4 regions of the Affinirhizobium helianthi genome follow, and region 3 is predicted to be linked to each of the others. Evidence: predicted binding sites of a transcription regulator. Region 3 holds the regulator's gene; each other region holds the start of a gene.
The links. Region 3 encodes LexA, which represses DNA repair genes until DNA is damaged. Its sites were predicted from a motif close to TGTTCNNNNTGTGTTCNG; they were not measured.
Positions count from the first base shown of each region.

Region 1: ACFSE1_RS14255 (energy-coupling factor ABC transporter ATP-binding protein) is a predicted target of LexA. The motif match lies at 5,032-5,049, and genes of this name have one in related genera.
Region 2: ACFSE1_RS10145 (PA0069 family radical SAM protein) is a predicted target of LexA. The motif match lies at 2,356-2,373, and genes of this name have one in related genera.
Region 4: radA (DNA repair protein RadA) is a predicted target of LexA. The motif match lies at 1,897-1,914, and genes of this name have one in related genera.

Region 1 is NZ_JBHUEQ010000025.1:135,472-142,629, forward strand. Features, by position in the region: gene ACFSE1_RS14235 (bifunctional diguanylate cyclase/phosphodiesterase) at 1-2,175, shown strand, start outside; gene aroC (chorismate synthase) at 2,301-3,398, shown strand; gene ACFSE1_RS14245 (GNAT family N-acetyltransferase) at 3,395-3,766, opposite strand; gene ACFSE1_RS14250 (winged helix-turn-helix domain-containing protein) at 3,813-5,012, opposite strand; gene ACFSE1_RS14255 (energy-coupling factor ABC transporter ATP-binding protein) at 5,133-5,825, shown strand; gene ACFSE1_RS14260 (energy-coupling factor transporter transmembrane component T family protein) at 5,822-6,442, shown strand; gene ACFSE1_RS14265 (biotin transporter BioY) at 6,477-7,040, shown strand; gene ACFSE1_RS14270 (acyl-CoA thioesterase) at 7,037-7,158, opposite strand, start outside.
Region 2 is NZ_JBHUEQ010000017.1:13,722-20,879, forward strand. Features, by position in the region: partial or broken gene ACFSE1_RS10125 (tetratricopeptide repeat protein) at 1-99, shown strand, start outside; gene ACFSE1_RS10130 (4-(cytidine 5'-diphospho)-2-C-methyl-D-erythritol kinase) at 352-1,230, shown strand; gene moaB (molybdenum cofactor biosynthesis protein B) at 1,230-1,778, shown strand; gene ACFSE1_RS10140 (glycosyltransferase family protein) at 1,785-2,300, opposite strand; gene ACFSE1_RS10145 (PA0069 family radical SAM protein) at 2,434-3,591, shown strand; gene ACFSE1_RS10150 (ribonuclease HII) at 3,915-4,568, shown strand; gene ACFSE1_RS10155 (F0F1 ATP synthase subunit B) at 4,758-5,243, opposite strand; gene ACFSE1_RS10160 (F0F1 ATP synthase subunit B) at 5,249-5,869, opposite strand; gene ACFSE1_RS10165 (F0F1 ATP synthase subunit C) at 5,952-6,179, opposite strand; gene ACFSE1_RS10170 (F0F1 ATP synthase subunit A) at 6,250-6,999, opposite strand; gene ACFSE1_RS10175 (AtpZ/AtpI family protein) at 7,061-7,158, opposite strand, start outside.
Region 3 is NZ_JBHUEQ010000003.1:524,370-531,527, reverse strand. Features, by position in the region: gene ACFSE1_RS03105 (ComEC/Rec2 family competence protein) at 1-2,455, shown strand, start outside; gene lexA (transcriptional repressor LexA) at 2,436-3,161, opposite strand; gene ACFSE1_RS03095 (VOC family protein) at 3,299-4,162, shown strand; gene ACFSE1_RS03090 (hypothetical protein) at 4,450-4,821, shown strand; gene kdsA (3-deoxy-8-phosphooctulonate synthase) at 4,895-5,746, shown strand; gene eno (phosphopyruvate hydratase) at 5,850-7,124, shown strand.
Region 4 is NZ_JBHUEQ010000022.1:66,831-73,988, forward strand. Features, by position in the region: gene ftrA (transcriptional regulator FtrA) at 1-557, shown strand, start outside; gene alr (alanine racemase) at 666-1,838, shown strand; gene radA (DNA repair protein RadA) at 1,960-3,363, shown strand; gene ACFSE1_RS11940 (CvpA family protein) at 3,490-4,071, shown strand; gene purF (amidophosphoribosyltransferase) at 4,210-5,700, shown strand; gene ACFSE1_RS11950 (SDR family NAD(P)-dependent oxidoreductase) at 5,760-6,500, shown strand; gene ACFSE1_RS11955 (DMT family transporter) at 6,527-7,158, shown strand, end outside.

The DNA of each region.
Region 1 (7,158 bases), on a different contig from region 3:
GCCATGGAAAGCTCCAACATCGGCATCTGGGAGATCAAGGGCGACAATGTCCTCATATGGGACGAGCGCGCCGCCGCGCTGCACGGCAAGGAACACGACCCCTCGCTTAACCGGCTGGAGGAATGGTTCAGCGCGATTCACCCTGATGATCTGGCGTCAGCAGAAGCGCATTTCTTCACCAGCATCTGTTCCACGCAACCCTGTGTGAACGTCTATCGCGTGACGCTTGCCAATGGCGATGTTCGCTATCTGCGTTCGGCGGGCGCCAGCTATCGCAAGAGCGACCTGACAAGCCACACGACGGGCATCGTATGGGATGTCACCTCAGACATGCTGATGAACCAGACGCTGCGCGAGGCCAAGGCCGATAGCGACATCAAGAATGCGGAACTGGAGCTGGCGCTGGATGAGCTTTCCAACCGCGAGCATGAACTGGAAGAGCTTTCCACCCGCCTGAACGTGGCTCTGGCGTCCTATAATTGCGGGATCTGGGAAACCTCCACCGCGCTTCAGACCGAAATATGGGACGAGAGGATGTGCCAGCTCTACGGCCTGAACGATGCCAACCGGAAAGTCAGCCATGAGGAGTGGCTGGCGATGATCCACCCGGAAGACCGGCATCTGGCAGAGCGGCTGGCAACGCGCTTCCCGGACAATATGACCGGTGCGCCGCTGACGGTGCGTGTGCCGCAGCCGGATGGCTCGATCCGCTATGTGCGCTCCATCGGCAAGCCGCATGTGGGCCGCGATGGAGCGGTGAAGCTGGTGGGCATTGCCTTCGATGTGACCGCCGACATGCGCATGACCCAGCAGCTTCAGGCAGCCAAGCAGGAGGCCGAGGCCAAGAATGTGGAACTGGAACTGGCGCGGCAGAGAATCGAGCACAATGCGCTGCACGATCCGCTGACCAACCTTGCCAACCGCCGCAAGCTGGACATGGAACTGGATGAGCTGACGCGGGAAAGCCGCAACCGCCGCACCCAGGTTTCCATACTGCATCTCGATCTCGACCGCTTCAAGCAGATCAACGACACGCTGGGCCATGCGGCAGGCGATGCCATGCTGGTCTATGCGGCTGATGTTCTTCGCCGCAACATGAAGCCGGACGATCTGGTCGCGCGCATTGGCGGCGACGAGTTCGTCATCGTGGTGAAGAACACTGCGGATGCCGATGCCATGGCCGAGCTTTCGACGCGCATTATCAATGAAATTCGCCAACCGCTGGATTTCGAGGGATTTTCCTGCCGTTGCGGCGTTTCCATCGGCATTGCGCAGGCAAGCGGGCCGAATGTGGATGGCCGCAAGATGCTGGTGGATGCCGATATTGCGCTTTACCGCGCCAAGAACCAGGGCCGGAACCGCTTCGAGTTCTTCACGCAGAACCTCCAGGCGGAAATCATCAACCACAAGCGCACCGCCGACGAGCTTTTGACCGCAATCGAAGAGCAGCAGTTCGTGACCTGGTACCAACCGCAATTCTGCGCCAACAGCAAGGAATTGACTGGAGTTGAGGCTCTGGTGCGCTGGCGCCATCCGCATCGCGGCATTCTGGCGCCGGATGCCTTCCTCAGCATTGCCGAAGATCTGAACGTGACGGCCAATCTCGACCAGATCGTTCTGGAGACGGTTCTCAAGGACCAGATGCGCTGGGCTGCGATGGGCCTGAATGTGCCGAAGGTATCGGTCAACGTCTCCTCGCGGCGCCTGAAGGACGAGGCATTGATCGAGACGCTGAAGACCCTGCCAATCACGCCGGGGCGGATTTCCTTCGAGCTGGTGGAATCCATCTTCCTCGACGAGAGCGAGGATTCCGTGACGCGTAATCTCGAAGCGATCAAGGCGCTTGGCATCGACATCGAGATCGATGATTTCGGCACGGGCCACACGTCGATCGTCAGCCTTTTGAAGCTGCGGCCCAAGCGGCTGAAAATCGATCGGCAGCTGGTCATGCCGATCCTCACCTCGCCGCAGGAGCGCGCCCTGGTTCGCTCCATCATCGAAATTGCCAAATCGCTGGGCGTGGAAACCGTGGCGGAAGGCGTGGAGACGATGAACCACGCCGAAATGCTGCGCGAGCTGGGCTGTGATCTTCTACAGGGCTATGCCTTTGCCCGCCCGCTGCCCTTCGACAATTTCACCAGCGGCGCTCTGGACGGCTTCCTGCGGGCAAGCTGACAGGAAATTGCCGCTGGCGAACCGCTGGCACGGTAAAAGCGCTTTCCTCCGCACGGGGTTTTCCCTTAAAGAGACGCCATCAAAAGGCAATGGCGGCGCTTCAAGCCGCGTTATGGTCGGGTCTCATGTCGCACAACACATTCGGTCATCTTTTCCGCGTCACCACCTGGGGCGAAAGCCATGGGCCAGCGCTTGGCTGCGTGGTGGATGGCTGCCCTCCCGGCCTGACCTTCACGCAGGATGAAATCCAGTCCTTCATGGACAAGCGCAAGCCCGGCCAGTCGCGCTTCGTGACCCAGCGGCGCGAGGAGGATGTGGTCAAGGTGCTTTCCGGCGTCATGCTTTCGGAAGACGGCGTGACCATGACGACGACGGGCACGCCGATTTCCATGCTGATCGAGAATACCGACCAGCGCTCGAAGGATTACGGCGAGATTGCCCGCCGCTACCGCCCCGGCCATGCGGATTACACCTATGACCTGAAATACGGCATTCGCGACTATCGCGGCGGCGGCCGTTCTTCCGCCCGTGAAACGGCAGCCCGCGTGGCCGCCGGTGTGATTGCCCGCAAGGTGGTGCCGGGTGTGACCGTTCGTGGCGTGCTGACGCAGATCGGCAAGCACAAGATCAACCGCGATAACTGGGATTGGGCCGAAGTTGAGCGCAACCCCTTCTTCTGCCCGGACCCTGCCATGGTGCCTGTCTGGGAAGCCTATCTGGATGAGATCCGCAAATCGGGTTCCTCCATCGGCGCGGTGATTGAAGTGGTGGCCGAAAACGTTCCGGCAGGGCTCGGCGCACCGATCTATTCCAAGCTCGACCAGGACATCGCTTCGCTGCTGATGTCCATCAATGCGGTGAAGGGCGTGGAAATTGGCGAGGGTTTTGCCTCCGCAGAACTGAGCGGCGAAGAAAATGCCGACGAAATGCGCATGGGCAATGACGGCAAGCCGCTGTTCCTCTCCAACCATGCAGGCGGCATTCTGGGCGGCATTTCCACCGGACAGCCGATTGTGGCACGCTTTGCCGTCAAGCCCACCTCCTCGATCCTGACCGAGCGCCAGTCCATCGATGTGGATGGGAACCATGTGGAAGTGCGCACCAAGGGCCGTCACGACCCCTGCGTCGGCATTCGCGCTGCACCGATTGGCGAAGCCATGGTGGCCTGCGCCATCGCAGACCATTATCTGCGCGACCGCGGCCAGACGGGCAAAATCCGTTAAACCGGGCGGCGCACACACTGCGCCATGCCGACGGAGCGTGGCGCGGTTTCCCTGAAGCCGAATTGCTCATAAAGCCTGTTTGCCGGAACATCGGCAATCAGGCTCACATAGGCCGTTTCCGGCAGAGCGTCGCGGATATGCTCGGAGAGTGCAGCCATGATGGCCTTGCCGAGCCCCCTGCCCTGATGGGCGGGATCGACCGCAATATCGGTGACCTGAAAAAAGCAGCCGCCATCGCCGATGATGCGGCCCATGCCAACCACCTCATCCCCAAACAGCACGCGCACGCCAAATTGCGTGTGCGGCAGGCCTTTCTCCGCTGCTTCTCGCGAGAAAGGCGTGAGGCCAGAGATCAATCTCAGCCGCATGTAATCGTCGATATCCACGACACGCGGTTCGACGCGGTATTCATTTTCAGCCACCATCTTTTCCTGTCCAACCCGTCAGAAAGTCCACCGTCTCCACGCCGGTGAAGCGTGCAAGGCGCGTAAGTTCCGCCTCCAGTCGCGCCATGCGTCCAGTGGAGAGCTTAACACCCGGCTCCAACCACAAACGCTTGACGGCCAGAACCCCGGCCTTGCGCTCTGCCTTCATATCGATGCGTCCGATCAGGCGATTGCCCTCCAGAAGCGGAAAAACATAATAGCCATATTGCCGCTTCGGCTCCGGCACAAAAATCTCAATGCGGTAGTTGAAGCCAAAAAGGCGCTCCGCACGATCGCGATCCCTGAGCAGCGGATCAAAGGGGGAGAGCACCCGCAGGCGTGCCGGTGGTTCCGGCGCATTCATCAGATCAGAGATGCGATCCTTGAGCGCAAAGGAAAGGCGCTGGCGGCCATCGACGCAAGCAATGCTGACCGGCTGCAATTCATCGCGATGGCTTTCCACCCAGGCCTTGGCCTCTTGTGCCTTTATGAGATCCCAGAAGGCTGCAATCTCGCCCGTGGTGGCAAAGCCCAGCCTTTCCAGCGCTGAACGACAGGCCCAATCGACGAAATCCGCTTCCGAAACCTCCGCCTCGTAATGCGCGGGCGCAATGACCCGCTCCATCAGATCGTAGACCTTCTGGAATCCCTCCCGCCGGGAAATGGCGAGATGCCCCGTGTGCCACAGAAATTCCAGCGCTGTCTTGGAAGGATGCCAGTTCCACCAGCCGCCTGACTTGTGATCCTCCACTTTCACATCGCGGGACATTACAGGGCCGTGATCGCGAATACGCGCCAGCGTCTGTTGGAAGGCGGCATCGAAGCCCTCCCCCTGCCAGCGCCGCCAGCGTTCCAGAATGATCGGTTCGCGGCGCCGGAAACGATGCTTCCAATAGGCAAAGAAGGCGGAAGGAATGATGGAGGCGTCATGCGTCCAATGTTCGAACAGGCTGCGCTCCTGCTCCAGCAACCGCGTCAGATCTTCGCGCCGATAGGTCTGGTTACGGGAGAAAAGGATCTGCTGATGGGCGCGCTCCACCGTTTGCACGCTGTCGATCTGCACGAAACCGATGTCCTCGATCATCCGCTGTAGACCCTGGTACCCAAGCGCACGGCTGGGTGCAGCGGAAAGCCCCTGGCGATCCAGGAAAATGTTTCGTGCCAGCAGGTTGTCGAACAGGATCGTCATGGTTGTGCAAGCTAGCCTTTGTTCTCCCTTTGTTCAATAGCGCAAACAATCAAAAAAATTGGCTTGAAAGAGTTGCGCCCGCTATAGAAGCCAGACTTGGACCCAGAGGATACGAGACGCGTGCGCATCATCTTCGAAAATGCCAGCCTTTCTTTCGGCAGCCCCTCAAGCCGTCAAGTGGCGCTGCATCCGCTTTCTCTGGAGCTTGCGGAAAACCGCGTGGGCGTGATCGGGTTGAACGGTTCCGGCAAGACGAGTTTTGCCCGGCTGATAAACGGCCTCGCCCGGCCGAGCGGCGGGCGTGTGACGCTGGACGGATTGGACACGGTGGAGGATGAGGCCGCGGTGCGGGCGGCAACCGGCTTCATCTTCCAGAACCCCGGCCACCAGATCATTTTGCCGATCATCCGCGACGATATTGCCCTTGGGCTGAAAAGCCGGGGTTTGACGGGACAGGCGGTGCAGGAACGGGTGGACGCGATCCTTGGCCGATTTGCCCTGGAGGGGCTGGCAGATCGGCGACCGCATGAGCTTTCCGGCGGGCAATTGCAGCTTGCGGCGCTTGCCGCTGTGATGGTGACGGAGCCGAAGCTGCTGATCTTCGACGAGCCCACCAACCAGCTCGATCTTCGCAACCGCGCCCTGGTGAAGCGCACGCTGGCCAGCCTGCAGGAACAGGCCATCGTCATCAGCCACGATCTTGAGCTTCTGGCCGATTTTCCCCGTGTTCTGCTGTTTCACGAGGGGCGGCTGGCCTTCGATGGATCGGCGGCGGATGCCATTGCGCGCTACCACGAGATTGCCGAATGCTGACCAGCCTGCACATGGAAGGCAATAGCTGGCTTCATCGCGCTTCCGCCGGTTACAAGCTTTTCTCCCTCTTCATTCTCAGCCTCGTGCTCAGCCTGCTGAACAGCCCCGCGCTGCTTGGCCTTTCGCTTTTTGCAGCCATTCTTCTAGCCGCGCAGGTGGGGCTTACGCCACGTCCTTTATGGGCGCGCACCAAGCCTGTGCTGCTGACCATCGCGCTTCTGGCACTGGTGAATTATGTCGTGGTGTCCCCGAGGGATGCGCTGGTGACGCTTCTGCGGCTGCCCGCAATCGTGGTTCTTGCAACAATCGTAACGGCCACCACCTCGCTTTCGGCCTTCATCGATTGCCTGACAAAGGCTGCGCGACCGCTGGAGCGGCTGGGCCTGCTTCGGGCGGCGGATGTGGGGCTGGCGCTTGGGCTTGTGCTGCGCTTCGTGCCGGAAATTGCCGCACGGCATGAAACACTGCGCGCCGCACATAAGGCACGCGGCATACCCTACCGGCTGCACCGCGCCCTTGGGCCGCTGATCATTGCCACGCTCAAGGATGCGGATAGCATTGCCGAGGCGATTGACGCACGCGGCATTCGCGGCCACAAAAGCGGACATTCAAAATAAAGTTTCGGCCTTCAGCGCCAAAAGGAGTTGTTGCATGAACACCAGGGATATTGTGCTTGCGGCGCTTTTCACTGCCATCGTCATTGTTCTCGGCCTCATTCCGCCGGTCACGATTGCTCTCATCCCGGTTCCGATCACCGCGCAGAGCATGGGCGTGATGCTGGCAGGCTGCATTATCGGCGCCCGGCGCGGGGCACTGTCCTATGCGCTGCTTGTGGTTCTGGTGGCCGTCGGCCTGCCGGTTCTCGCAGGCGGTCGCGGCGGTCTTGCCGTGCTCATGGGGCCAACCGGCGGCTATATCTTCGGCTGGATCATCGGCAGCTTCGTGACCGGTCTGGTGGCGCAGCAATTCGTCCGTGAAGGCCAGCCGGCCCTGCGCCAGTTCGCAGGCTTCCTGATGGCCAGCCTCATCGGCGGCATCGTCGTGGTTTATGCCATCGGCATGCCCTGGCTCTCGATGGTGTCAGGCACGCCGTTCGACAAGGTGGTCTTGGGCTCTCTCGCCTTCATTCCGGGCGATCTGCTGAAGGCCGTGATTGCGGCGCTGGCGGCACGCGCCGTCATGGTGGGCTATCCACTTCTGCCGCAGCGCGCCTAATCGAGATATTTGTAGAGCCAATCGCGAAGCTCTTCGGGAAGCGGCACGGGCGTGCCGCTTTCACCGTCGCAGGCGGTCCAGACCACTTCCGCCTCCGCCACGCGCTCTTCGCCGCGAT
Region 2 (7,158 bases), on a different contig from region 3:
TGGCAGCGGGCGCTGACCATGAAGCCGGAAGCAACTGAAATCCCCAAGATCGAGCAGAAGATCCGCGAAGGTCTGGCCGAGGCGCCAACGCCTCCGGTTCAGACGGCCATGTCTTCCCCCGCCGCAACCGCGCCTGCAGTGGCAACGGATGCCCAGAACGGCGGCAAGCCTGAAGAACTGCAGAACTACACGGTGGGCGCGGGCGACACACTGCGGAAGATCGCCACGGATACCTTGGGCAATGGCGACCGGATTCAGGATATCATCGAGATCAATCCGGAGCTGAAGCGCAATCCGAACCGGCTCTATCCGGGGCAGGTTCTGAAGATCCCCGCCAAGAAAAACTGATCCATGGCAGGATCGATATCGGAAGCAGCGCGCGCAAAAATCAATCTCGCGCTGCATGTGACCGGACGCCGCGCGGATGGCTATCACCTGCTGGATAGCCTGGTCACCTTTGTCGATCTGGGTGACGCACTGGAATTTTGGCCTTCCGAGGCGGACGGATTTCACGTTGAAGGACAGTTTGGCGCGCTGCTGGGCGCAGAGCACGATAATCTTGTGCTGCGGGCGCGGGACGCCCTGCGCCAGCTGGCGCAAAACCTTGGATGCGCAACGCCGCCGGTCCGCATCAAGCTGGTGAAGAACCTGCCGATTGCATCAGGTATCGGCGGCGGATCGGCAGATGCCGCTGCAACCCTTCGCGGGCTGTCGCGGCTCTGGAAGCTCGATCTTCCAGAGGCAAAGCTGAAGACGCTGGCCGTTTCACTGGGCGCAGATGTGCCCATGTGTCTTGCCAGCACTCCGCTTGTCGCACGCGGCATAGGAGAGGAGCTGACCCTTCTTCCCGATCTGCCCGCCTTCCCCATTCTTCTTGCCAATCCGCTGGTCGGCGTATCGACGCCGGAGATCTTCCGGGCTTTGACGAAGCGCAATAACCCGCCCCTGCCACCCTTCCCGCTTGAAGGGGCGGATTGGTGGCCCTATCTGCATAATCTGCGCAATGATCTGCAGCCACCGGCTGAAGAGCTGGTACCAGAGATCTCCACCGTGATCACGGCGCTTGAAACAAGTGGCGCGGGCCTGGTTCGAATGTCTGGTTCAGGCGCAACCTGTTTCGCGCTGTATCACTCTCAGGCCGAGGTTGAGGCGGCACTTTCCCGCCTCAAAGAGACCCATCCGACCTGGTATCTGGCCGCAAGCCACACACTGACAGGGAGCCAAGCCTGATGCACCGCATTGATGAGAGCCGACCCTTCATTCCCGTTGGCATCGCGGTTCTAACCGTTTCCGATACAAGGCGGCTGGACAACGACAAATCCGGCGACACGCTGGTTCAAAGGATTGCCGAGGCGGGCCACACGCTCGTCGCACGTGCTATTGTTGCCGATGACCGGGAGCAGATTTTCGAGCAGGTTCGCAACTGGACGCTCTCCGACGAAGTGGATGTGGTCATCACCACCGGCGGCACGGGCTTTACAGGCCGCGATGTGACGCCAGACGCGCTGGAGCCACTGTTCGAGAAGCGCATGGATGGCTTCTCCGAAGTCTTTCACCGCATTTCCTATGACAAGATCGGCACATCCACCATCCAATCCCGCGCCACAGGCGGCGTGGCAAACGCGACCTTCATTTTCGTGCTTCCGGGATCTCCCGGTGCCTGCAAGGATGCATGGGACGGCATTCTGAAATGGCAGCTCGATTACCGCCATATGCCCTGCAATTTCGTTGAAATCATGCCGCGCCTGAATGAACATCTGAAGCGCAACAGCGGATAAGACGGTTCAGGCGCGTGAAGCCGCCCAGCTTGGCACCATTTCCGAGGCAAGCCGAAACGGTTTCAATCCGGCCGCCAGATCGGTGAGCCCCGCAGCCGGTTTTGCTTTCGAGAGTGCCAGCGACGCCGGCAGAACCAGACCCATTTCCAGGGGACCACGCCGGTGCAGGAACCGCGCCAGCAATGGCCTTCGATAATTGCGGGAAAGCGAGAAACGGATTGGCTGGCGGCTATGGGCCATATGCTCCGCCAATTCGTCGATCCAGCCCATCTGCGGCCGTGCTCCCGGCTCTATCAGTAGCACCCATTCCCCGCGAAGGGTTTTGAGCACATCCGGCAAGTCCCAGTCCTGCAGGAAACGGCAGCCTGCCGCATCGGCAACGCGGGCGCTGCCGTCTTTCGAACCCTTATCGAGAATGACGACATCACTCACGAGGCCTTCAACGGCACCCGCCACCAGCACAGACAAGGTCTGCGCCAGTTCAGACTCCTGATCTCGACATTCCATCAGCACTGTCAGCATAGATGACCTTTAGCCGATTGCATGACGGATTGCCATCATCAGGCTACGCCAAATTTGTTCTTGCAATGTTCTCTTTTGCGCGTTAGGTTCAACGCATCGCTCGGCAGTGGCCGCAGGCGTCAGGAGTTTTCCAATGAACGAGTTGTCGCAGTTGCGGCAGGTTGCATTTGCGCCTGCCCATGGGGCAGATATTGCCGATGCTCTGGTTCAGTCTTCCGGCCTCAGGGTGGAGGAAGAACGTCGCCGTGGCCGTGGCGCAGGTCTCAATCCAAGCGGCCGTTTTGAGGAAAAGCGCCGCGAAAGCTTCGACGATGGCTGGCAGAGCCTGGAAGAGCTGGAACCGTTCAAGACGACGGTGCAGATCGAAAAACCGAAGACTGCCATCACGCGCAACGATTCTCCCGACATTCCCTTTGACCGTTCGGTCAACCCCTATCGTGGCTGCGAACATGGCTGCATCTATTGCTTCGCCAGACCGACACATAGCTATATGGGGCTTTCCGCCGGGCTGGATTTCGAGGCCAAGCTTTTTGCAAAACCGGACGCACCACGCCTTCTGGAACGCGAATTGAGCAAGCCCGACTACAAGGTCAAGCCGATTGCCATTGGCACCAATACCGACCCATACCAGCCCATCGAAAAGGAATGGCGCATCATGCGCCAGCTTCTGGAAGTGCTGAGCAAAGCCAATCATCCGGTCATGATTGTCACCAAATCGGCCATGGTTACACGCGATATCGACATCCTGTCCGATATGGCGGCGAAGGGGCTGGCGAAAGTGGCAATTTCCGTGACGACGCTGGATCGCAAACTGGCTCGCACCATGGAGCCGCGCTGCTCCACCCCGGAAAAACGGCTCGATGCCATCCGCCAGCTAAGCGATGCAGGCATTCCAACGGCGACCCTTGTTTCGCCGCTGATACCAGCCCTCAACGATCATGAGTTGGAGCGCATTCTGGAGGCCGCCAAGGCCGCTGGTGCATCGGTGGCAGGCTATATCCTGCTGCGACTTCCCTTGGAGGTCAGCCCCCTCTTTCGCGACTGGTTGTTGCGCCACTACCCGGAGCGCTACCGGCATGTGATGTCGCTCATCAAATCCATGCGCGGAGGAAAGGATTACGACGCTGAATTCGGAAAGCGCATGAAGGGAGAAGGCCCCTATGCCTGGCAAATTTCCCGCCGCTTCGAAATGGCAACGAAACGCCTTGGTCTCGGTCGACGTGGCGTGGCCCTGCGGGATGATCTGTTCATTCGCCCGGATGGCGGCGGCATTCAGCTATCGCTGCTATAGCTAAGCGGAGCGGATGCGCTGCTCGTTCTCAAAGCTCATGAAAGTGAAAGGCAATATGGAGCCGCGAGGGATAGCGGTTTGCTGCATGATCTTCTGAAACACCTGACGTTCTGAATCAAACCAAGGGCTTGCGCGGCTTCCCTGAAACTTTGGCGCAAATGCTCTTCACAGGTCAGATGAAGGTGTGAATCTTAAAGTTTCAGTTCCAGCCGCCGCAGCTGGTTCGCCCCGTATGCCTGATCCCCTCAGGCAGGAAGCCGCACCGCCTGAATTGGCTTCCACGGGGCTTGCAGGAGATCGGGTGTGCGTGCGAGTGAAGCCGCATGTCACGTGTCACGCCACCCGATTCTCCCGCCCTTTTTGAACTGGCGGCTCCGCAACCCGATTTCAGTCTGGAAACGGCTGCACGCCGGGCTGGCTTCTGGCCCGTTGCTGGCACCGATGAGGCCGGTCGTGGCCCGCTTGCAGGGCCTGTGGTGGCGGCCGCCGTGATCCTCGATCCCGATCATATTCCTGCCGGACTGAATGATTCAAAGCAGTTGACGCTCAAGCAGCGCGAGCGCTTGTTCGAGGAAATCCTTGATACCGCTCATGTTTCCATAGCCTCATCCGGCCCCCGCAGCATTGATGAGCAGAACATTCTGCGCGCCAGCCTGGATGCCATGCGACGGGCAGTCGCCGGTCTACCCATCAGAGCGGATTATCTTCTCGTCGATGGGCGCGATGTGCCACCTGCGCTGGATTGTGAAGCCAAGGCTATCATTCAGGGCGATGCCCGCAGCCTCTCAATTGCCGCAGCCTCCGTCATTGCCAAGGTAACCCGCGACCGGATGATGGGGCGCGCCGATGCACTCTTCGGAAACTACGGCTTTGCAAAACATTCCGGCTATGGCACTGCACATCACCGGCGCGCTATCGAGGAACACGGCCCCTGCCCGCTCCATCGCATGAGCTTCCGCCCCCTGCGCAAGGACTAACCCAAGGTAGACTATTAGCCGCACATGGCTTCACGCGGTCTGGGAAAAGTCGTGTCCAGAAAACGGCACCATGCACGCTTGCGTCTTTGGCTATGTGCGGAGGTGCAATACATAGACGCCCAATCCAGAACGCAGAAAAGGCCGGGTTTCCCCAGCCTTTTCATAAACATTGTAACAGGATCAGAAGGATCAGTTCAAACGAGCCTTAACCTGACCGACCGACTGGGCGAACAAAGCCTGCTGTGTTGAACTATCTGCCTTGGAGGCGATGATCTTCTCAGCAGCTGCAATTGCCAGATCAACTGCTGCGGCACGCACGGCGCCAATGGCATCCGCTTCTGCCTGACGAATCTTCTGTTCGGACAGCGCATTGCGGCGGGCCACGAACTCCTCCGTCTTCTGACGCGCTTCTTCGGTCAGGGCAGCAGCTTCACGCTCTGCAGAAGCAATGATGTTTGCAGCATCGGCTTCCGCTTCCTGGCGCTTCTTCGCGTATTCTGCCACCAGAGCCTGAGCTTCTTCGCGCAGGCGCTTGGCCTGCTCCAGCTCGTCACGGATGTTGTCGGCGCGCTTGTCCAGAGCGCTAGCCATCATGCCGGGGACCTTGAGGTAGGCCAGAAGCACGAAGAACAGGATGAGTGCAACAAGTGCAAAGAATGATGCGTCCAATGCCATGGTGCTCAAGCCTCTACTTTGGCAGCGGAAACCGCAGCCCGGATGTCGTCGGCAGATGCCTTGGCGCCGATCAGCTGATCGACGATGGCTGTCGTAGCCTCTTCGGCGATAGCGCCGACCTCGGCAAACGCCTGCGCCTTGATGTCGCCAATGCGTGCTTCAGCAGCAGCAATCTTGGCAACCAGCTCAGCTTCGATCGCGGCACGATCAGCGGCTGCCTTGGCCTTGGCGGCTTCACGTGCGCTTTCAGCGATTGCGCTGCCCTTTGCGCGGGCATCCGCAAGTTCTTTTTCGTAGGTCTCGACAGCGGCGTCAGCTTCAGCCTTCAGGCGCGACGCTTCATCAAGATCCTGCGCGATGCGGTCATGGCGGTGTTCGAGGATACCGCCGAGACGCGGTACGATCACCTTCTGCATGACCCAGTAGAATGCAGCAAAAGTGATGACGAGCCACAGGACCTGCGACGCATAGTTCGAGCTATCGAAGGGCGGAAACACGCCAGTGGCATGATCACCGTGCGCCACACCGGTTTCAGTATGGACTTCGCCAGCCGGTTGAACGCCAACTGCTGCATTCGTATCGCCATTGGCCGGCGCGCCTTGCGCGAATGCCGGTGTCACGAACATCATCACCTCCAGGGGTATTCAAATACGAAGAATCACGGCGCGCTGTATTTCGAGCGGCCGTGATCCAAACTCCAGGCCGATATTAGACGGCGAACAGGAGAAGAAGAGCAACGAGCAGCGAGAAGATGCCCAGAGCTTCCGTAACGGCGAAGCCGAATACCAGACGGCCGAACTGGCTGTCAGCGGCAGACGGGTTGCGCAGAGCGCCGGTGAGGTAATCACCGAAAATGCGGCCGAGTGCGAGGGACGTACCAGCCATGCCGAGGCATGCGAGACCCGCGCCGATGAACTTTGCTGCTTCCGCTTCCATATGGATACTCCTTCGAAATGGTTGTTGCGGCTAGTAAGGGCCCGGCATGCCGGGACCCGCGACTATATTCTCAGTGACCACCATGCACGGCGTCGTTCAGGTACATGCAAGTCAGTACCGCGAAGACATATGCCTGCAAGAAAGCAACGAGAAATTCGAGAGCAGTCATGGCGACTGTCATCAAGAGCGGCAGAACCGCGCCGCCAACACCGAGTGCACCGAGCGCACTCATGGAAGCAACGAAGCCTGCGAAAACCTTCAGCGTGATGTGACCGGCAAGCATGTTGGCGAAGAGACGCACAGACAGACTGATCGGGCGCGACAGGAAGGAGATGATCTCGATGGAAGACACCAGCGGCAGCAGCACCTTGGGCACGCCAGACGGCGCAAACACACTGAGGAAATGCAGGCCATGCTTATAGAAACCGTAGATCACCACCGTCAGAATGACAAACAATGCCAATACGAAGGTGACGATGATCTGGCTGGTAACCGTGAAGAAATACGGGAACATGCCGAGCAGGTTCGCGGTCAGCACGAACATGAACAGCGAGAAAACCATGGGGAAGAACTTCATGCCCTGGTTGCCGGCGCCTTCGCGCAGCATCGAGGCGATGAATTCATAGGACATCTCCGCCACCGACTGCATGCGTGTGGGGATGAGCCCGCGGCTGGACGTGGCCAGATACAGGAAGCCCGCCGCACTGGCGACTGTCGCAACCATGAACAGCGAAGCGTTGGTGAACGAGAAGTCGATGCCACCGATTTCGATCGGGACGATCTTGAAGACCTGGAACTGATGCGTCGGATCGTTGGCCACCGCTTTACCTTCTCTCTTCCTTGCACCCGCCGCAATCGGCAGATTACCTCATCACGTCGTTTCAGCTGCCGCCCTTGTGGTCACCGTCCCCGAAGGATCCCGGCTGGGCAACCATACCCAGGGCACGCAGCACATTCAGCACACCGGCGCAAAAACCAA
Region 3 (7,158 bases):
GCTCGATTGGCTTCCGGCCGAGCGTGCCGACGCGACACCCCCCATGTTGCCACCACCGAAGCTGAATTTCGCTGCGGAGCCGGATCACCTATCAGAGCCTGCAGGGAAGGCGCGGCTGTCCGGCTGGATCGAGCAGGAGCTGGACCAAGGTGCAGGTTTTCTCTTGCTTCCCGTCGCCTTGGGGCTTGGTGCGATCCTTTGGTTTACGGCAGCCTCCCGGCCCAGTCTGTTCTTGGTGGCAACTGCACTGCCCCTGCTGCTCGCCAGCCTCATCTTGCGCTGGACGATGCGGCGCTGGTTGTCGGTAGCCGCGTTTTTGACAGGGAGCATCTTTCTGGGAATGGCAAGTGCCGCCTGGGAGGAGTGGCGTCTTTCGACAATCATTCTGGACAGTGCGGTGACCACAACGGTGGAAGGCGTTGTGGAAAGACGGGAGGCCACAGGGCAATCACGTTGGCGTTATGTCCTCGAAATTCGTGGGACAACCGACCCGGTGCTGACACGCCCGCCGACGCGGGCCACGCTGACGGTGAGGGGCAAGAGAGAGCCTTTCCACATGGGAGATGTTCTGCAGGGCAAGGCGCGCCTCTCACCGCCATCAGGACCACCATTGGCCGGGCTAGGTGATTTTGCTTTTGCCTCCTATTTCGATGGGATTGGCGCGACCGGCTTCTTCTTCGGCACGCCGCAGAAAATCGGTATCGCTGAGGAAGCGGGCCTTCAGTACGGTTGGCTCAACTCCCTTTATGACTTGCGAAGCTATGTCGGTGACCGCATCCGCACATTGGTGGAGGGGGACAAGGGCGCATTCGCGGCAGCCATCATCACCGATGAAAGAAGGGCAATCTCCGGCCCTGTTCTCGATGCCCTTCGAGAAGCAGGGCTCGCCCACATCGTGGCGATATCGGGATTGAACATGGCTCTTGCTGCCGGGATTTTCTTCGTCGGTGCCCGCGCGCTGCTGGTTTTGATTCCGGGGATTTCCCAGCGCATTTCCGTCAAGAAGGCGGCGGCCTTCGGTGCGCTTCTGATGGTGACAGCCTACTACCTGATTTCCGGTTTCGGGGTGTCTGCGGAACGCGCCTATATCATGATGGTGGTCATGCTGATGGCGGTTCTCGTCGACCGACCTTCGATCAGTCTCCACAACATCGCGCTCGCAGCCATCATTATTCTCGTGCTGCATCCTTCCAGCGTCATGGGCGCAAGTTTCCAGATGTCCTTTGGAGCGACTGCCGCCTTGGTGGCAGGCTACAATCTCTGGTCAAAACGCAAGCAGAATGAAGACGGTTTTCAGATTAAAGGCCCTCAGGCTGCAGTTGTTACATCGGTTGCAGGCTTTGTAGGCGGCACGGTCATGACTTCCTTGATCGGCGGCTTGTCCACGGCGATTTTTTCCATAGCGCACTTCAATCAGCTGAGCGCCTATGGCCTCGTTGCCAATCTGGCAGCCATGCCTTTCATCTCTGTGATTGTCATGCCAGCGGGTCTGCTGGGGATGCTGGCAATGCCATTCGGCCTCGACGCTCTTTTCTTTGCTATCATGGGGTGGGGTCTGGACGTCGTTATCAGTGTCGCAACAGTGGTTGCCTCCTGGGACGGAGGCACGAGCATTGGACGGGCGCCACCTTACTTCCTTGCCATCACGTCCTTCGGTCTGATTCTCTTCATTAGCCTGAGGTCTCCGCTGCGGTGGCTGGGCGCGGTTCTTCTCACTGCTGGATTGATCTTGCTATTTTCTGGTGCGGGAAGAGCCCGCCCGGAGATGGTGGTAGCAGAAGACGGGGAAGCCATCCTCCTACGGCGCGGATCTGTAGCGTCGACCAATCAGGCGCGGTCGTCGGGCTTTCTTTTCGAACGATGGCGCAACGCCTTGCAGATAACCGATACGATACTGCCCGTAAGACGCAGCATTGATCTTGCGGGTGATGACGAGCCGTCCATCAACGCGCTCGCTGATGGTGACGAGGAAACGCCAGTGCTCTCAAACATCCGGAGTGACCGGAAGCGCTTGACGACGGCGCAGATCAAGTCCGTCGAAGCGGCCATGGCAACGGGGCTCAGTGAGATCAAACCAGATCAGTTTTTTTGCCTCACGCGTTTGATCTGCATGACAATAACGGCCGAAGGATCAAGAATCGCTGCAGTGAGCGATAACCGCTTGCTGAGCTTTGCCTGCGACCATGCGGATTTCGTTGTATCGAGCCGGACACGGTTCTCCAGTTGCCGATCAGGCGCGCGGCTGCTGACAGGCACAACACTTCGAACAACCGGCACAATGGAAATTGTGTTTGGTGGCCACTTTGAGCCCGGCAACTGGGCCTATCTACCATCGCTCAATTCAAGTGCCCGAGCATGGGAAATACACCGCACCTATGACTGGCGAGCCCGAAGCTTCGCGATAGACGCGCATGATGACCCCATCCAGCGATGGCTCAATGGTAACGGCGAATAAGACCGACCAGGCGGCCTTGAACCTTCACGCGTTCCGGCGGAAAAATCCGCGTTTCGTAAGCCGGATTGGCGGCCTCGAGAGCGATGGATGCTCCCTTGCGGCGAAAACGCTTGAGCGTTGCCTCTTCATCATCGACAAGAGCGACAACGATATCGCCCGGATTGGCTGTGCTGCCATTGCGGATGATCACCGTATCGCCGTCGAGAATTCCAGCTTCGATCATGGAATCGCCCTTCACCTCAAGCGCATAGTGCTCGCCCGGACCCAGCATTTCGAGAGGTACGCTAATGGCATGGGTGTTGTTCTGAATCGCTGAAATCGGCACACCTGCCGCGATGCGACCCATGACGGGGACGGAGACTGAAGTGCTTTCCTCAGCCGCTACCTTCACCGGCTGTGGTGCAGGGACAGGTTGCGGATTGGGCTTGCCCAACGAACCCTCGATAACGCTTGGCGAGAAGCCGCGCTTGGGTGCCGTACTGGTTCCAAAAGGTTCCGGAAGCTTGATGACTTCGAGTGCACGAGCACGATTTGGAAGGCGTCGGATAAAGCCACGTTCTTCCAGCGCCGTAATGAGGCGATGGATGCCTGATTTCGACGCAAGATCCAGAGCATCCTTCATCTCGTCGAAAGAAGGGGGAACCCCCGATTCCTTCATGCGCGCATGAATGAAGAGAAGTAGTTCCTGCTGTTTGCGTGTTAGCATAATCGGCACCCCGTCCGGAAACAAATCCAGAACGGACACTATATGTTCCAGTTGTGTTCCGCAAGGGGCTCGAAGCGCACTTGTACAAAACGAATAATCGGTTCTAAACCATTTTAACGCAGCGGATGGAGATCGTCGTGTCCAGCAGTCTAGATCATCTCGTTCTGCCAGTTGAAAGCCTTGGTAGATCGAGGGGCATGTTTAGCCGGCTTGGTTTTACGGTTGCGCCTGATGGGCACCACCCTTTCGGAACGTCGAACGCTTGCGTTTTCTTCTGCGACCAGACCTATCTGGAACCACTGGCGATTCGAGACATGGAACGCGCTGGTGAGGCAGCCGGGGCCGGGAATGTCTTTGCAAAGCGGCATTTGGAGGTGGCCATGGACGAGCGATGGCACGCGCCGTCTGCCTTCGTTCTCGCTTCATCCAATGCCGATGCAGATCATGCTCGGTTTGAGAGCCGTGGAATTTCGGCGGGACCAGTTCTGAATTTTTCGCGAGAGGCGCAAGGCGCCGATGGCAGCAAGAGAACCGCGAGCTTCCGGCTGGCCTTTGCGGATCTTGGCTCGAAGGAATTGCTCGGCTTCACGTGTCAGCGAATCAACGCGGCTCTGCCCGGCGGATCGCTCCTGAATCACGAAAACACGGCGCAGGGTATCGCTGAAGTCCTGTTAATTGCCTCTGATTTTGCCAAGGATGCTGACAGGCTGGCATTGGTCCTTGGAGATAAAGGCTGCCAGGGTGAGGCTGAATGGACGTTTCAGTTGCAAAACGGTGCTCTGCGTCTTTTGGCCTTCAGTCATGCCCTGACTGCTTTCGGCGCCTCCTCATCGCGCAGCCAGATGGTCGGGCTGGGCGTGACGATTGCCGTGAAGAGTTTGGCTGCGGCAGAAGCCTGCCTTATTGGCAACGAGATCCCTCATACAAAACTTGGCCGCATGCTTGTGGTTAGTGCGCAGCCAGGAGTTCATCCGATGCTAGCCTTTGTTGAGATTCCGTGACGGTCGAAAACTGCTCGCGCAACGGGAGGTCGGCGCCAGAATGGGTGTGTGGTGAAATCAGAGAGCAGGGACATTCATTGCACATGCAAGAGAGGCAATCCTTGTTTCTCGCTGAACGCCATAGACGGCTCTTGCGGCTTAACGATCTGCTTTTGCGCAGCGACAGCGCAACGCGCACGCTGAGTGCATGGTGCTCCGCTGAGCATACGTGCGAGGGTGAGCTGTCCTCTATTCGTATGGGCGATGATTGTATCTCCGCTGGGCCGGAGGTCAGGCATGCTCTTTGCATGGCGCAGGAAGGCGAGATTGTGCATCGCCGGGTGCTGCTGGTTTGGGGGCAAACACCTATAGCGGAGGCGGATAACTGGTATCTGCCTCATCTGCTCACCGCAGATATGAACACTTCGCTTCAAACCACAACAGTGCCGTTTGGACGGGTGGTGCAGTCGCTAGCGTTTCGCCGGCAGAGCTTATCCTGCGAAGTGCTGTGGCTATCGCCCCAGCAGTTTCTTCCGCAGCAGGTTCTGCGCCATACTGCGCTTCTGAGAAACAGAGAAGGTGCCGCCTTCAGCTTTGTAACGGAAACCTATTTGCCCGGCGTTCTCGAATTTTCCTCAGACCCGGACGGGCTTCACGAAACAGGTTGCGGTTCGACGTGACAGATGGCGAACCGGCTGTTATGGACGTGCGAGTTTTCGGCAGTGCGCTGCCCGGTGAGAGACGGAGGTTCCCATGACTGTTCGCGCCAATGCCATTGTTTCGGTGGGCGAAGGGGCCTCACAGGTTAACTTCGGCAACGACAAGCGGCTTTCCCTCATCTGTGGACCGTGCCAGATGGAGAGCCGCGAGCACGCCTTCATGATGGCAGGTGCTATCAAGGAGATCTGTGACAAGCTGGACATCGGTTTGGTCTACAAATCGTCATTCGATAAGGCCAACCGCACTTCTCTCTCCGGCAAGCGCGGCATCGGGCTGGAAAAGGCGCTCGAAGTCTTCGCCGACCTGAAGAAGGAGTTCGGCTTTCCCGTCCTGACCGATATCCATACGGAAGAACAGTGCGCAACTGTTGCGGAAGTGGTGGACGTTCTGCAGATACCCGCATTCTTGTGCCGCCAGACGGATCTTCTGGTTGCTGCGGCGAAGACCGGACGCGCAATCAATGTCAAGAAAGGGCAGTTTCTGGCACCCTGGGACATGAAGAACGTTCAGGCGAAGTTTACCGAAAGCGGCAATCCGAATGTCATGCTGTGTGAGCGCGGCGCCTCCTTTGGCTATAACACGCTCGTTTCGGATATGCGCTCCCTGCCGATCATGGCCGCACTTGGCTCTCCAGTCATTTTTGATGCCACACATTCGGTGCAGCAGCCCGGCGGGCAGGGCGGTTCAAGCGGCGGTCAGCGCGAGTTCGTTGAAACCCTGGCGCGTGCGGCTGTGGCGGTGGGCGTCGCTGGCGTTTTCATCGAAGCGCATGAGGATCCGGACAATGCTCCCTCCGACGGCCCCAATATGGTGAAGCTCGAAAACCTCCCCAGGCTCCTCGAAACGCTGCTCGCATTCGACGCGGTGGCCAAACGATCGAGCTGATTGAGGCCGGGCGGGAGCTGTCATGTTCCCGCCATTGTATTTTGCGTTTCTTCGAGTAAGACAATCCCATTCATTCCATCCCTCCACGTAACAGGATAGGCTCATGACAGCTATTACCGATATCATCGCGCGCGAGATTCTTGACAGCCGCGGAAACCCCACGGTTGAGGTGGACGTGCACCTTGAAGATGGCAGCATGGGTCGGGCGGCGGTTCCGTCGGGTGCCTCCACCGGCGCGCATGAGGCAGTAGAGCTGCGCGATGGCGGTAAACGGTATCACGGCAAGGGTGTCGAGAAGGCAGTTGAAGCCGTCAACGGCGAGATTTTTGATGCGCTCGGTGGCCACGATGCGGAAAACCAGATTCTCATCGACAACCTGATGCGTGAACTGGATGGCACCCCCAACAAGTCTCGCCTGGGCGCGAATGCCATCCTTGGCGTTTCTCTCGCCGTGGCAAAGGCTGCAGCAGAAGCATCTGGCCTGCCGCTTTTCCGTTATGTTGGCGGCCCTAACGCGCGCCTTCTGCCGGTCCCGATGATGAACATCATCAACGGTGGTGCGCACGCTGACAATCCGATCGACTTCCAGGAATTCATGATCATGCCGGTCGGTGCGGAGAACATCCGCGAGGCTGTTCGCATGGGTTCGGAAGTCTTCCACGTTCTGAAGAAGGAACTGGCAGCACAGGGCCACAACACCAATGTTGGTGACGAGGGTGGTTTCGCACCTGGTCTTGAAAGCGCTCCGGCTGCGCTCGATTTCATCATGAAATCCATCGAGAAGGCAGGCTACAAGCCGGGCGACGACATGCACATCGCTCTCGATTGTGCGTCCACCGAATTCTTCAAGGACGGCAAGTACGTGCTGGAAGGTGAGGGCCGCACGCTGGAGCCTGAAGCTATGGCTGAGTATCTTGCTGAACTGGCTGCAAAGTATCCGATCATTTCCATCGAAGACGGTATGGCCGAAGACGATTGGGATGGCTGGAAGGCGTTGACGGATAAGATCGGCTCCAAGGTGCAGCTGGTTGGCGATGATTTGTTCGTCACCAATTCCGCCCGCTTGCGAGATGGTATCAAGATGGGTGTGGCCAATTCGATCCTGGTCAAGGTCAATCAGATTGGCTCTCTGACTGAAACCCTGGATGCTGTCGAGACCGCACATAAGGCACGCTACACGGCCGTCATGTCGCACCGCTCCGGCGAGACGGAAGATTCCACGATTGCCGATCTGGCTGTTGCCACCAATTGCGGACAGATCAAGACCGGTTCCCTGGCGCGTTCTGACCGGCTCGCCAAGTACAACCAGTTGATTCGTATCGAAGAGATGCTTGGACCGCAGGCCGCTTTTGCGGGCCGTTCGATCCTTCGCGCCTGAAACGGACGCCACACTTGACCAATTGAGAGGGCGG
Region 4 (7,158 bases), on a different contig from region 3:
CCTACCCGTCGATCAGCGTTGATGAGTCCTCCCTCTACCACATTCACGAGCGGCTGTTCACGGCAGCGGGCAGCGCGGCCGGTATCGACCTTCTGATCGAGATCGTCCGGCAGGACTTCGGCCCATCCGCCGCAAACTCCGTTGCACGACGTCTTGTCATGCCTGCCCATCGCAACGGCGGCCAAGCGCAATTTCTTGAGCGCCCTGTTGCCATTCGACCGGGTACAGAGATTGGCCCTATCCTCGATCAGGTGCGCAATGATCTCTCTGCGAACTGGACGATCCGGCGCATGGCAGATCTCTGCTGCATGAGCGAGCGCACCTTCATTCGCCGATTTACGGAAGCCACCGGCAGTGCTCCCGGCGAATGGTTGGCCAATGAACGCCTTGAGGCTGCAAAGCAACTTCTTTGCCAAGGGGAAGTTGCAATGGAAGAGGTGGCAAGAGGTGCGGGCTTCGCGTCCGCCCATACGCTGCGCCATCATTTTCGCAAGCAACTGGGCATCAGCCCGACAACCTTCCGCTCCCGTTTCGTCAAGACAAGCGGCAGCCCCTAAATTCTCTTGCTGCGAAACATTGTGCATGAATGAAGAATAGTCCGGATCGTTATGATCCTCTTGAACAAAAGTGATAGGGTCGCGCCGAAAAGCACAAGGGAATGGACCATGACCGAACTCTATGACGACCTGCCGGAGATGGATGCCTTCGATACGGCGCCGGTTCGGTTGACCGTTGATCTCCAGGCACTTGCCGAAAACTGGCAGGATCTGGCCCGCCGCTCCGGCAAGGCGCGCGCAGGGGCGGTGGTCAAGGCAGATGCCTATGGTCTCGGCATAGAGGATTGCGGGCTGACCCTTTACGAAGCAGGCGCACGCGACTTCTTCGTGGCAGTTCCATCGGAAGGGGCAACGCTGCGCGCCTATGCACCGGAGGCCCGCATTTTCGTCCTCTCGGGCATCTGGCCGGGGCAGGAGCGGCTCTTCCTTGAAAATGATCTGGTGCCGGTTCTGGCCAGCGAAGAGCAACTGGCCTTCTGGATGTCGCTGATTGCCGAAATCGGCCCCTATCCTTGCGCGCTTCAGGTCGATACGGGTTTCAACCGGCTTGGCATCCGGCCGGAAGAGGCCATAGCACTGGCACACGATGTCTCGCGTCCCGCCAGCTTCGATCCGGTCCTCATCCTCTCGCATCTTCACAGCGCCGACACGCCGAACGATCCACAGAACCGCGCACAACTCGATTCCTTCCAACAGGTTACACAGGCTTTTGAAGGCATTGATAGAAGCCTTTCGGCTTCCGCCGGGATCTTTCTCGGCTCAGACTATCACTTCGATCTCACGCGGCCCGGCATCGCGCTCTATGGCGGCGAGGCAACGGGGGGCATCAAGAACCCGATGCGGCCTGTGGCAAAGGCAGAAGCGCGCATTCTTCAACTTCGCAATGCACCTGCAGGCGAAACCGTGAGCTATGGCGGAGCACATCGGTTGACCCGCGACAGCCGCCTGGCCATTGCCTCCGTTGGCTATGCGGATGGCTATCTTCGGTCTCTTTCCGGTGCGGGCATTCCGTTACGTCAGGCCGTGCCGCAGGGCGCAGTCGGCTTCTTCAACGGTTTCCGGCTGCCTGTCGTGGGGCGCATCACCATGGACCTCACTGTTTTCGACGCGTCCGATCTGCCGGAGGCAGCCTTGCGGGCGGGCGATTACATCGAACTCTTCGGACCGAACCTGGCCCTCGATGAAGTGGCCCGCGCCGGCGGCTCGATCGGCTATGAATTGCTGACCAGCATCGGCCTGCGCCACGAACGACGCTATATCGGTGAAGAAGCCTCACTCTGAATCCGTCTGAACCCACAAAGCGGCGAGACTTGCAGCGCGGGCGAGTCACGGCTATATGCAGAACAAAACGGGATCATCCGCGGCGCGCGATCATGCTTCCCCACATTGAGGACGCGTTCAGATGGCCAAAAGCAAGACCCAATTCATCTGCCAGAACTGCGGCACGGTTCACACCCGCTGGGCGGGCAAATGCGATGGCTGCGGCGATTGGAACACCATTATTGAAGACGACCCGATGGGCGGCATCGGCGGCGGTCCCGGCAAGACCCCGAAGAAGGGGCGGGCTGTCGCCCTGACGACGCTATCGGGCGAAACGGAGGAAGCGCCGCGGGTACAGACGGGGATTGGCGAACTGGACCGTGTGACCGGCGGTGGCTTCGTGCGCGGATCGGCCGTGCTGGTGGGAGGCGACCCCGGCATCGGCAAATCCACCCTTCTCATGCAGGCGGCAGCAGCGCTGTCACGGCGCGGGCACCGCATCATCTATGTTTCCGGCGAAGAAGCCGTGGCGCAGGTGCGGCTTCGCGCACAACGCCTGGGCGCTGCATCCTCCGATGTCCTTCTGGCTGCGGAAACCAATGTCGAGGATATCCTGGCCACGCTTGCAGAGGGCAAAAGGCCGGACCTCGTAATCATCGATTCGATCCAGACCTTGTGGAGCGACATCGTCGATTCGGCACCCGGCACAGTGACCCAGGTTCGAACCGGCGTGCAGGCCATGATCCGCTTTGCCAAGCAGACAGGCGCCGCCATGGTTCTTGTCGGCCACGTTACCAAGGAAGGTCAGATCGCCGGCCCGCGCGTGGTCGAGCATATGGTGGATGCCGTTCTTTACTTCGAAGGCGACCGGGGCCACCATTACCGTATTCTGAGAACCGTGAAGAACCGCTTCGGCCCGACCGATGAAATCGGCGTGTTCGAGATGTCGGACAAGGGCTTGCGCGAGGTTTCCAACCCGTCCGAGCTTTTCCTCGGCGAACGCAATACCAAGGCTCCCGGCGCTGCGGTCTTTGCCGGCATGGAGGGCACACGCCCCGTTCTGGTGGAAGTTCAGGCACTCGTGGCGCCCACCTCTCTGGGAACGGCACGGCGCGCGGTCGTTGGCTGGGACTCCTCCCGTCTATCGATGATCCTTGCGGTGCTCGAAGCCCATTGCGGCGTGAAGCTTGGCCAGCACGATGTGTATCTGAATGTCGCGGGCGGCTATCGTATTTCCGAACCGGCCGCCGATGTGGCCGTCGCTGCCGCCCTCGTTTCCTCCCTTGCGAACACTGCCCTACCCGCCGATTGCGTCTATTTCGGCGAGGTTAGCCTCTCTGGCGCTGTGCGACCTGTTTCGCAAACCGCGCAGCGATTGAAGGAGGCGGAGAAACTCGGCTTTGCGCGGGCGACATTGCCCGCATCCTCCACAGAATTGCCGAAAGCTGGGCGCAAGGGCTTGTTCGAAATCGAGGGATTACCCGACCTCGTGGTGCAGATCGCGGGGTCTGCGCGCAAACTTGGAAAGCAGGCTGAGGAGGATTGATCTTCCACAGCATTGCCCGCTGTTGTAAGAAAAGCGCAAAACCTCTTGCCTTTTTCGCAGCATCCGGTAGGGCCAACCGCATTCTCCCGCCGTCGCGGGACCGAAAAGTCTTGGAGTAGATGATCTATGCCCATCACGATTTTCGACGGCATTGTCCTCGGCGTCACACTTTTCTCCGCCGTGCTCGCCATGGTTCGGGGTTTTTCACGCGAGGTGCTGTCCATTGCCAGCTGGGCTGGTTCGCTGGCAGCCGCCTATTATCTCTACCCGATGCTTTTGCCATACGCGAAGAACTACACGGCCGATGACCGTCTCGCACTCGCGGGCTCTGCCGCCGTCATCTTCCTGGTTGCGCTGATCATCATTACCTTCATCACGAGCCGCATCGCCGATTTCATTATCGACAGCCGCATCGGCGCGCTGGACCGCACCCTCGGCTTCCTCTTTGGCGCAGCACGCGGCATTCTTCTGCTCGTGGTTGCCGTTGCCTTCTGGAACTGGCTGGTGGATGTACGCTCACAGCCGGCATGGGTCACCCAGGCAAAATCCAAGCCCTTCCTCGATACGCTTGTGGGGCGGCTCGAAGCGGTTCTGCCGACAGATATCGAACCTCAGATCCGTGCGCGCATTCTCGGCCATGGCGATGCCAAGAACAGCGAAGCCGCACCGTCTGATGACGCACCGAATTCAACTGTGACAAATAATTGACGCGAACTTGGAGTTCTGAGGGAAGCCAAGGACCTTCATCTGTGATATAGGCATGAACAGCAGGCCGGCTGTGGTTCAATTGAACAAATCAACCGGCCTATTTTAGTTTTTCTTCCGGTACGGCAAGGACCTGCAGACATGAATCAGCCGGTGACGCATGATGCATTTTACGATCTGGACGGTGACACACTGCATGAAGAATGTGGCGTGTTCGGCATTCTCGGCCACCCGGACGCGGCAACCCTGACAGCGCTTGGTCTGCACGCCCTGCAGCATCGCGGCCAGGAAGCAGCGGGCATCGTCTCTTTCGACGGAACGCAGTTCCACACCGAAAAGCATATGGGCCTTGTCGGAGACCACTACACGAACCCGGCGACGCTGGCGAAGCTTCCGGGCAACATGGCCATCGGCCACACGCGCTATTCGACAACTGGCGAAGTCGCTCTTCGCAATGTTCAGCCGCTGTTCGCCGAGCTGGAAGTGGGTGGCATTGCCGTTGCCCATAACGGCAACTTCACCAATGGCCTGACGCTCCGTCGCCAGCTGATCGCCGGTGGCGCTATCTGTCAGTCCACGTCTGATACGGAAGTGGTGCTGCACCTCATCGCCCGCTCGCGCTACACTTCCACGACGGACCGCTTCATCGATGCGATCCGCCAGATGGAAGGCGGCTATTCGATGCTGGCATTGACGCGCACGAAGCTGATTGCCGCACGCGATCCCACGGGCATTCGTCCGCTGGTCATGGGCGAGCTGGACGGCAAGCCGATCTTCTGCTCGGAAACCTGCGCACTCGACATCATCGGCGCAAAATTTGTTCGCGACGTCGAGAATGGCGAAATCATCATCTGCGAAATCCAGCCGGACGGGTCTATCGAGATCGATGCGCGCAAGTCGCCGACCGCCCAGCCGGAGCGCCTCTGCCTGTTCGAATATGTCTATTTCGCCCGCCCGGATTCGGTCGTCGGCGGTCGCAGCGTTTACGTCGCCCGCAAGAATATGGGCATCAATCTGGCCAAGGAAGCCCCGGTTGAGGCCGATGTGGTCGTTCCGGTGCCGGATGGTGGCACGCCAGCGGCACTCGGTTATGCGCAGGAAAGCGGCATTCCCTTTGAATACGGCATCATCCGCAACCATTATGTTGGCCGCACCTTCATCGAGCCGACGCAGCAGATTCGCGCCTTTGGCGTGAAGCTGAAGCATTCCGCCAACCGGGCGATGATCGAAGGCAAGCGCGTGGTGCTGGTGGACGATTCCATCGTGCGCGGCACAACCTCGCTGAAGATTGTCCAGATGATCCGGGATGCCGGTGCCGCAGAGGTACATCTGCGCGTTGCCAGCCCGATGATTTTCCACCCGGATTTCTACGGCATCGACACGCCGGACGCGGAAAAGCTTCTTGCCAACCAGTATGATGGCGTGGAAGCCATGTGCCGTTACATCGGCGCGGACTCCCTCCAGTTCATCTCCATCAACGGCCTCTACCGTGCCGTGGGTGGTGAGGATCGCAACCCGGCGCGTCCGCAGTTTACCGACCACTACTTTACCGGCGAGTATCCCACGCGGCTGCTTGACAAGGCAGCAGAGACAATGGGACGGAAGGTCTCGGTTCTGGCCAGCAACGGCTGAGACCTGGGGCCATTCGACCGGCGGCTACAGTTCGCCGGTCCATTCATAGTGGGACGGATATGAGCATCGATCTGAAGGGAAGGCTCGCGCTGGTTACCGGCGCGTCGCGGGGCATCGGCTATTTCACGGCACTGGCTCTGGCCAAGGCAGGCGCACATGTGGTTGCCTGCGCCAGAACCGTTGGCGGGCTGGAAGAACTGGACGACCAGATTCAGGCGGCTGGCGGCACGGCCACGCTCGTTCCCTTCGATCTTGCCGATATGGCAGCCATAGACCGGCTCGGCGCTTCCATTTTCGAGCGCTGGGGCAAGCTTGATATTCTGGTCGCCAATGCGGGCGTTCTGGGCGTCATCTCACCTGTTGGCCATATCGAGGCCAAAGTTTTCGACAAGGTGATGCTGACCAATGTGACCGCCACCTGGCGCCTCATCCGCTCTGTCGAGCCTCTGCTGCTGAAATCCGATGCGGGGCGCGCCATCCTGCTTTCCTCCAGCGTTGCCAATGATGCACGACCCTTCTGGGGTGCCTATGCTGCTTCCAAGGCAGCCGTGGAAATGCTGGGGCGCACCTGGGCGGCGGAAACAAAACACACCAGGCTTTGCATCAACAATGTGAATCCCGGCGCAACACGCACAGCCATGCGCGCGCAAGCCATGCCGGGCGAAGACCCAGACACACTCCCTCACCCATCCGAGGTTGCGGAAAAACTGTTGCCGCTCTGCGCACCGGAAATGACGGAAAGTGGACGTCTTTATGTGGTGCGCGAGAATAAGTTCGTTGATTATCGTCTGCCGGAATAGGTTCGGCTGTTTTCAAAGTTCTTGCCATGCGCCCTCGCGACCTTCTCATCTACATCTTTCTATCGGTCGCCTGGGGGCTCTCTTTCCTGCTGCTTCTGCACGTCATCGCGGCCTTCGGCTGGGTTGGCTCGGTCACCTTCCGCTGCCTTCTGGCTGGCGCCATCCTGCTGGTTCTGGCGCGCCTCACGGGGCGTAAGCTCAGTTTCGGCAGCCGCTGGAAGCCGCTTGCTGTGGTGGGCGCAACAACCGTGGCCGGTCAACTGATTGGCCTTTCCTATGCCACGCCGCTGATTGGCACGGCCATGGCAGCCATTTTCGTCGCGACAATCCCGCTCTTCTCCATGCTGATCGCGCGCCTCTGGGGAATGGAGATGATCACCCCGCCCCGGATCCTCGGTCTGGCGCTTGGCACCCTCGGCATCATCATGCTGGTCGGCTTTCCGGCCGTTCCGGTAACGCCAAGCTTCATCCTTGGCTGCGCCGCCATGGTGTTTGGCACCTTCTGCGCGGCCTTTGGCAGCAATTATGCGCACCGCCACCTTGGGGATACCGGCGCCTGGGAGGTGACGATCGGCGCCTTCTTCTTCGGCGGACTGATGTCCCTGCCCCTGCTGCTTCTCGTACCCGTGCCCGGCATTCCGCAAATTCAGGACTATCT